3 regions of the Rhizobium quercicola genome follow, and region 1 is predicted to be linked to each of the others. Evidence: predicted binding sites of a transcription regulator. Region 1 holds the regulator's gene; each other region holds the start of a gene.
The links. Region 1 encodes PhoB, which activates phosphate uptake and scavenging genes when phosphate is short. Its sites were predicted from a motif close to TGTCATNNANCTGTCAT; they were not measured.
Positions count from the first base shown of each region.

Region 2: a site for PhoB is predicted at 883-899, ahead of LRX75_RS04020 (DUF1045 domain-containing protein). Genes of this name have one in related genera too.
Region 3: a site for PhoB is predicted at 1,244-1,260, ahead of LRX75_RS12610 (UDP-2,3-diacylglucosamine diphosphatase). Genes of this name have one in related genera too.

Region 1 covers NZ_JAJOZR010000003.1:175,589-177,787, forward strand. Annotated here, with positions in the region: gene LRX75_RS05985 (GcrA family cell cycle regulator) at 154-726, shown strand; gene phoB (phosphate regulon transcriptional regulator PhoB) at 887-1,570, opposite strand; gene phoU (phosphate signaling complex protein PhoU) at 1,764-2,199, opposite strand, start outside.
Region 2 covers NZ_JAJOZR010000002.1:115,857-118,055, reverse strand. Annotated here, with positions in the region: gene fba (class II fructose-bisphosphate aldolase) at 1-76, shown strand, start outside; gene LRX75_RS04025 (gluconokinase) at 178-672, shown strand; gene LRX75_RS04020 (DUF1045 domain-containing protein) at 1,049-1,756, shown strand; gene LRX75_RS04015 (alpha-D-ribose 1-methylphosphonate 5-triphosphate diphosphatase) at 1,757-2,199, shown strand, end outside.
Region 3 covers NZ_JAJOZR010000007.1:200,524-202,722, forward strand. Annotated here, with positions in the region: gene LRX75_RS12605 (MFS transporter) at 1-188, opposite strand, end outside; gene LRX75_RS12610 (UDP-2,3-diacylglucosamine diphosphatase) at 309-1,178, opposite strand; gene LRX75_RS12615 (NADP-dependent malic enzyme) at 1,367-2,199, shown strand, end outside.

The DNA of each region.
Region 1 (2,199 bases):
TCACGGAGTCACCCCGTCTCTAGGTTAGTAAATAATTGCTAGACGCATGCGGCGGACCTAGTCACCAAAAGAGTCAAGGCGTTGCAGTCTCGGAGCCATCCGGGACGCGGTGAGGGATTCGTCCTTTGTGAACGGCCTGGAACGGAGACGACAATGAACTGGACTGACGAGCGGGTGGAGAGACTGAAGAAGCTCTGGGCCGAGGGGTTGAGCGCGAGCCAGATCGCGGCACAGCTCGGCGGCGTCAGCCGCAATGCCGTCATCGGCAAGGTTCACCGTCTGTCGCTTCCCGGTCGCGCCAAGGCCGGTGGTGCCGCGCCGAGCGCAACCCGCCCGAAGCGTCCCGTCGCCGTCGCACGTCCGGCCGCTCCCGAAGCGGTCGTCGCCAACGCGGCGCCGCGCTCCGCACCGTTGCGTCCGACGGCACGCCCGGTCAGCACGATGAACGTCATCGAGGACTCCGAAAGCGCCTTCGCACCGGAGACCGCACTGACGGTGACCGGCAGCGGAGCGAGCGGCGCCACCGGCAGCAATGTCGTCGTGCCGATGTCGCGCAAGCTCGTTCTGACGCAGCTCACCGACCGCACCTGCAAGTGGCCGATCGGCGACCCGATGAAGGACGAGTTTCACTTCTGCGGCAACGATTCGCCCGACAGCTCGCCCTATTGCACCTTCCACGCCAAGCTGGCCTACCAGCCCTCGGCCGAGCGTCGCCGCGCGCGATAGGCGCTCCAGAGACCCACGACGTGAAAGGCCTTTTTCGGAGCACGAAGAAGGCCTTTTTTTCGTTCTGGATAATGGAGGGGTTGCGCCTGTCCCGAAGATGCGCCCGATCGACCGGCCTGACGCCCCTGGAAACGTTGCGCTTCTGGTGGTCGGCGCGGGCTCAGCTTTCCAGCGAGTAACCCGCCCCGCGGACCGTGCGGATGACATCCTGCATGTTGGAGAAGTTCAGGGCCTTGCGCAGGCGGCCGACATGGACGTCGACGGTGCGCTCGTCCACGTAGATATCGTGCCCCCAGACGCCGTCGAGAAGCTGCGAGCGCGAGAAGACGCGGCCGGGCGAGGCCATGAAGAATTCGAGCAGGCGGAACTCCGTCGGCCCGAGGCGGACTTCGCGGGTCTTGCGGTGGACGCGGTGGGTTTCGCGATCGAGCTCGATATCGCCGCATTTCAGAAGCGAGGAAAGAACCTCCGGGCGCGCGCGGCGCAGCATGGCTTTCACCCGCGCGATCAGCTCGGGCGTCGAGAAGGGCTTGACCACATAATCGTCGGCGCCGGTGGCAAGGCCGCGGACCCGCTCGCTCTCCTCGCCGCGCGCCGTCAGCATGATGATCGGCAGGCGCTCCGTTTCGCTGCGCTGGCGCAGACGGCGGCAGAGCTCGATGCCGGAAACGCCGGGCAGCATCCAGTCGAGGATCAGAAGATCGGGCAGCCGTTCCTGCAGCCGCACCTCCGCCTCGTCGCCCCGGTTGATGGTGTCGACATCGAAGCCCTCGGCCTCGAGATTGTAACGCAGGAGAACGCTCAGGGCTTCTTCATCTTCCACGACGGCAATTTTCGGCTGCATTTCTGGACTCCGTAGTGTCCTTGTCACGCGACAAGGCTTTCGCCAGAACCCGAGGGCGGCGATCATCGTTGACAGTTTTCATGCGTGGCGGCGAGAGACCGCCGGATGGCTGCATACCTCCAGCCGAACGTCTGCCGGCTCCAAGACCGGCGGCGATGGCGCGGGAGCGGACCGGCTCCCGCGCGCCCCGCGCTTAGGTGGCGAGTGCGCCGACCGTGTTCGACGAGTCGTCTTTCGGACGTTCGCCGAGCGGCTGCGCGCCGGTCGTCATGTAGTAGATCGTCTCGGCGATATTGGTCGCGTGGTCGCCGATGCGTTCAATATTCTTGGCGCAGAAGAGAAGATGCGTGCAGGGCGTGATGTTGCGCGGATCTTCCATCATGTAGGTCAGGAGTTCGCGGAACAGCGAGGTGTAGATCGCGTCGATCTCACCGTCGCGCTCGCGAATGGCCTTTGCCTTTTCGGCCGAGCGGGAAGCGTAGACGTCCAGCACTTCCTTCAACTGCATCAGCGTCAGTTCGGCCAGATGCTCGATGCCGCGGGCCAGCTGCCGCGGCAGGCTGGCGCTGGAGACGGCAATGACGCGCTTGGCCGTGTTCTTGCCGAGGTCGCCCACACGCTCGAGATCG
Region 2 (2,199 bases), on a different contig from region 1:
GACCGCCGGCAAGGCATCGTCGATCCGCATCCGGCGCATGGCCGATATGGCGGCCTCCTACGCGAAGACGGCCTGATCCACGTGCCGGACACCGATCGCAAAACCGGGGGGCCCTCCGCCCCCCGCACCGCTTCGCCGGCGGCACCCGCCGATCACCTGCCCGCACCCGTCGTGGTCATGGGCGTCAGCGGCTGTGGCAAAAGCTCCGTCGGCGAGGCCATCGCGGAGGCCTTCTCGACCGATTTCATCGAGGGCGACGCCCTGCACCCGCCGGAAAACATCGCCAAGATGTCGGCCGGCACGCCGCTGACCGACGAGGACCGCTGGCCGTGGCTCGACGCCGTCGGCAAGGCCCTGCGGACGGGATCCGCGGACGGCCATGCTGTCGTGGTCTCCTGCTCCGCGTTGAAGAAGGCCTACCGCGACCACCTGCGCAAGGCGGCAGGCGGCAGACTCGCCTTCGTCTTCCTCACGGGCGCAAGGGCGGTGCTCGAATCCCGCATGGGACACCGCACCGGCCATTTCATGCCTACCTCTCTGCTCGACAGCCAGTTCAGAACGCTGGAGCCGCCGACGGGCGAAGACCTCGTCGTCACCGTCGATATCGACCGCCCGCTCGACGCCGTGATTGCCGCCGCGCTGGAAGGCCTTGCCGATCTGCCGACCGGGTGAGAGTCCTCCCGCGGGATCTCCCGGTCCGGGCACCCGATCTGCGTCATGTTCGACGCAATCCGCTCCTGCCGGCAGCAAAGCGCATGCACCCCGTGACATCGACGGCGAAAGCGCTTTAAGGACGTTCGGTCGGATGGCATCCGTGACTCTCCGACGCGCGCGGGAGCGAGAAATGCGACCGATGGCGATCTGAACGGGAAGCGCGGGCGATGTCATGACCGCGTCACATGAGAATGACACGCGTGCCGCACATGCCGGCGAAGAGCCACATCCGCTTCGACACGCGTCTCCGATGCTCGCACGAAGCGGAACTGCAACGACCGCCAGGGCCTTGCCGAACGCGCAGGGCCCGAAGGCGGCCAGGATCGAGGATGCGATGCGCTACGCCCTTTACTTCACCCCGCCGAAAGACGATGCCCTGACGCTGGCCGCCGCGGCCTGGCTGTCGCGCGACGCCTTTCTCGATGGCCGGGTGCCGACACCCGAGGTGCCCGGCTTCACGACGGAGGAGCTCGGCGCGCTGACGGCGGAGCCGCGGCGCTACGGCTTCCACGCCACGCTGAAGGCACCCTTTGCGCTTGCGCCCGGCCGCACGGAAGCCGAGCTGCTGGCGGCGCTTGACGAGTTCTCCGCCGAATGCGCGCCCTTCGAGATCCCGTCCCTGACGCTCGGGCAGCTCGGCCCCTTCTTCGCCCTCGTTCCCGGTGCCCCCTGCGAGGCGCTCTCGCGCTTTGCCGCGGAGACCGTGCGCCGGTTCGAGCCCTTTCGTGCGGCCCTGTCGGCGGAAGACATCGCGCGCCGGAAGCCGGAGACGCTGCCGCCTGCGCAGCGGGAGAATCTTGAAAACTGGGGCTATCCTTATGTTTTCGACGAATTCCGCTTTCACATGACGCTGACGGATGCCGTTTCGCAGGAACGGCGACCGGCCGTGCGGGCAGCGCTCGAAGAAGCCTTTGCCGGCTTCCTCGGAAAGCCGTTGCCCGTGACCGCACTCGCGCTCTTCGTCGAGCCGAAGCGCGGCAGCCCCTTTACCGTCCACTCGCTGATGCCGCTGGGCGATGCCGCGATCGAAGGAGACAGATGAATGGCCGTCGAGCAGATCTTCACCAATGCCAGCATCGTCCTGCCGGACGAGATCGTAAAGGGCTCCGTGCTCGTTCGCGACGGGCGGATCGCCGATATCTCGAGCGGCTCGCTTCACAGCGGCGAGGATTTCGAGGGCGACTATCTCATTCCCGGTCTCGTCGAGCTGCACACCGATCACCTGGAAACGCATTATGCCCCACGCCCGGGCCTGCGCTGGATGAAGATCGCGGCAATTCAGGCCCACGATGCGCAGATCGTCACCTCCGGCATCACCACGGTGTTCGATTGCCTGCGCATGGGCTCGGCGGAAGGTGACGACGGCTTTGCCACCGGCGAGATGCGCGCCATGGCCGATGCGCTGGCGGAGGCCGAGCGGGAAAATCGCCTGCGCGCCGACCACCGCATCCACCTGCGCTGCGAGGTCTCGACCGACAACGTGCT
Region 3 (2,199 bases), on a different contig from region 1:
AACATGGGGACAGCCAGGATCACCGAAATCTGCGCCGCGTCGAACGACAGCGAGGCCAGCCAGACCGGAAAGAAGGGCAGCGCAAACCCGTTGATGAACAGCGGCGCGCTGAAGAGCAGCGCGATCCGCGCGACGAATCGCGACGGCGGCGCCGGTTCGGCCGGGGGTGGCGAGGACGGAGAATCCATGCGGGATGACCTGATGTCGATCCTGCCGGTTATCATGTTGCGGGCGGGTCGCGCCAGTGCGAACCCGCGCGCGCAACCGGGGAGAGCGCCGTCACCGGCCCGTTGTGCAAAGGTCCCGGCTCAGGCGGCGTGCCGCGCGAGCAGCGCGCCGACCAGAGCCTGCGCCTCGCCGGTGTCGTCGGCCGGCTGCGGCGCGCCCGCGCCCGCCGTCACCGCGTGCACGTTCCCGGCAAGCACGTTCCAGGTGATCAGCTCCATGCGGCCGTCGTCATGCTCGGCAATCGCCGTGCAGCTTTCCACCCAGTCGCCGGAATTCATGTAGCGGATGCCGTCGATCTCCTTGATCACCGCGTGGTGGATATGCCCGCAGACCACGCCGTCCGCCTCGGCTCTGCGTGCTTCCGCGGCCACGACCGTCTGGAACTCGCCGATGAAGTTGACGGCATGCTTGACCTGCTGCTTCGCCCAGGCCGAAAACGACCAGTAGGGCATGCCCAGCCGACGGCGCACGGCGGCAAGGCCGATATTGATGACGATCGCCATGTCGTAGGCCCAGTCGCCGAGATAGGCGAGCAGCCGCGCATTGCGCACCACGACGTCGAACTCGTCCCCGTGCAGCACGAGATAGCGCAGTCCGTCGGCGCTCTCGTGGATATGGCGCGAGGCCACTTCGATGCCGCCGAAATGCGTGCCCGGAAAAGCGCGCAGGAATTCGTCGTGATTGCCGGGAATATAGATGATCCGCGTGCCCTTGCGGGCCTTGCGCAGCAGCTTCTGCACCACGTCGTTGCACGATTGCGGCCAGTACCACGACCTCTTCAGCCGCCATCCGTCGATGATATCGCCGACGAGAATGATCGTGTCGGCATCGTGCAGGCGCAGGAAATCGAGCAGGTAATCGGTCTTCGCCGCCTTGGAGCCGAGATGCACGTCGGAAATGAACAGGGTCCGGAAATGCCGGACGGCAGGCTCGCTCACTCTCTGGTCCATCGGTCCTCTCCGGGTTTCACATGCTTTCACGTTTCAAGTGCTGCCATTCCTGAAAACAGACTCCTGTTTCAGGAGCATGACAACACCACACGTGATTGTGAGAACCCTGCCAAAACCGTGGCCGCGAACTGTACGCACCGGCGAATTCGTGCAAGAAGAACCCCGTTAAGAAAGAGGGTACTGACGCAATGAGCAGCGGCGACGACACCACGACACCGAAGACACCGGCCGGCGGCGACCTTGACGAACAGGCGCTGTTCTTCCACCGGTATCCCCGCCCCGGCAAGCTGGAGATCCAGGCCACGAAGCCGCTCGGCAACCAGCGCGACCTCGCGCTCGCCTATTCCCCGGGCGTGGCCGCGCCCTGTCTCGCCATCCGCGACGACCCGTCCATGGCCGCCGAATACACGGCGCGCGCCAACCTCGTCGCCGTGGTGTCCAACGGCTCGGCCGTGCTCGGCCTCGGCAATATCGGCCCGCTCGCCTCCAAGCCGGTGATGGAGGGCAAGGCCGTCCTCTTCAAGAAATTCGCCGGTATCGATGTGTTCGACATCGAGATCGACGCGCCGGAAATCGCCCGCATGGTCGATGTCGTCTCGGCCCTGGAACCGACCTTCGGCGGCATCAACCTCGAGGACATCAAGGCCCCGGAATGTTTCGAGGTCGAGCGCCAGCTGCGCGAGAAGATGGACATTCCCGTCTTCCACGACGACCAGCACGGCACCGCCATCATCGTCGCCGCCGCCATTCTCAACGGCCTCGAACTCGCCGGCAAGGAAATCGCCAAGGCGAAGATCGTCACCTCCGGCGCCGGCGCGGCAGCGCTCGCCTGCCTCAATCTTCTGGTCGAACTCGGCGCCCGGCGCGAAAACATCTGGGTGCACGATCTCGAAGGCCTCGTTTACGAGGGCCGCGAAGTCCTGATGGACGAGTGGAAGTCGGTCTACGCCCAGAAGAGCGACAACCGGGTGCTGGCCGACAGCATCGCCGATGCCGACGTCTTTCTCGGCCTGTCGGCGGC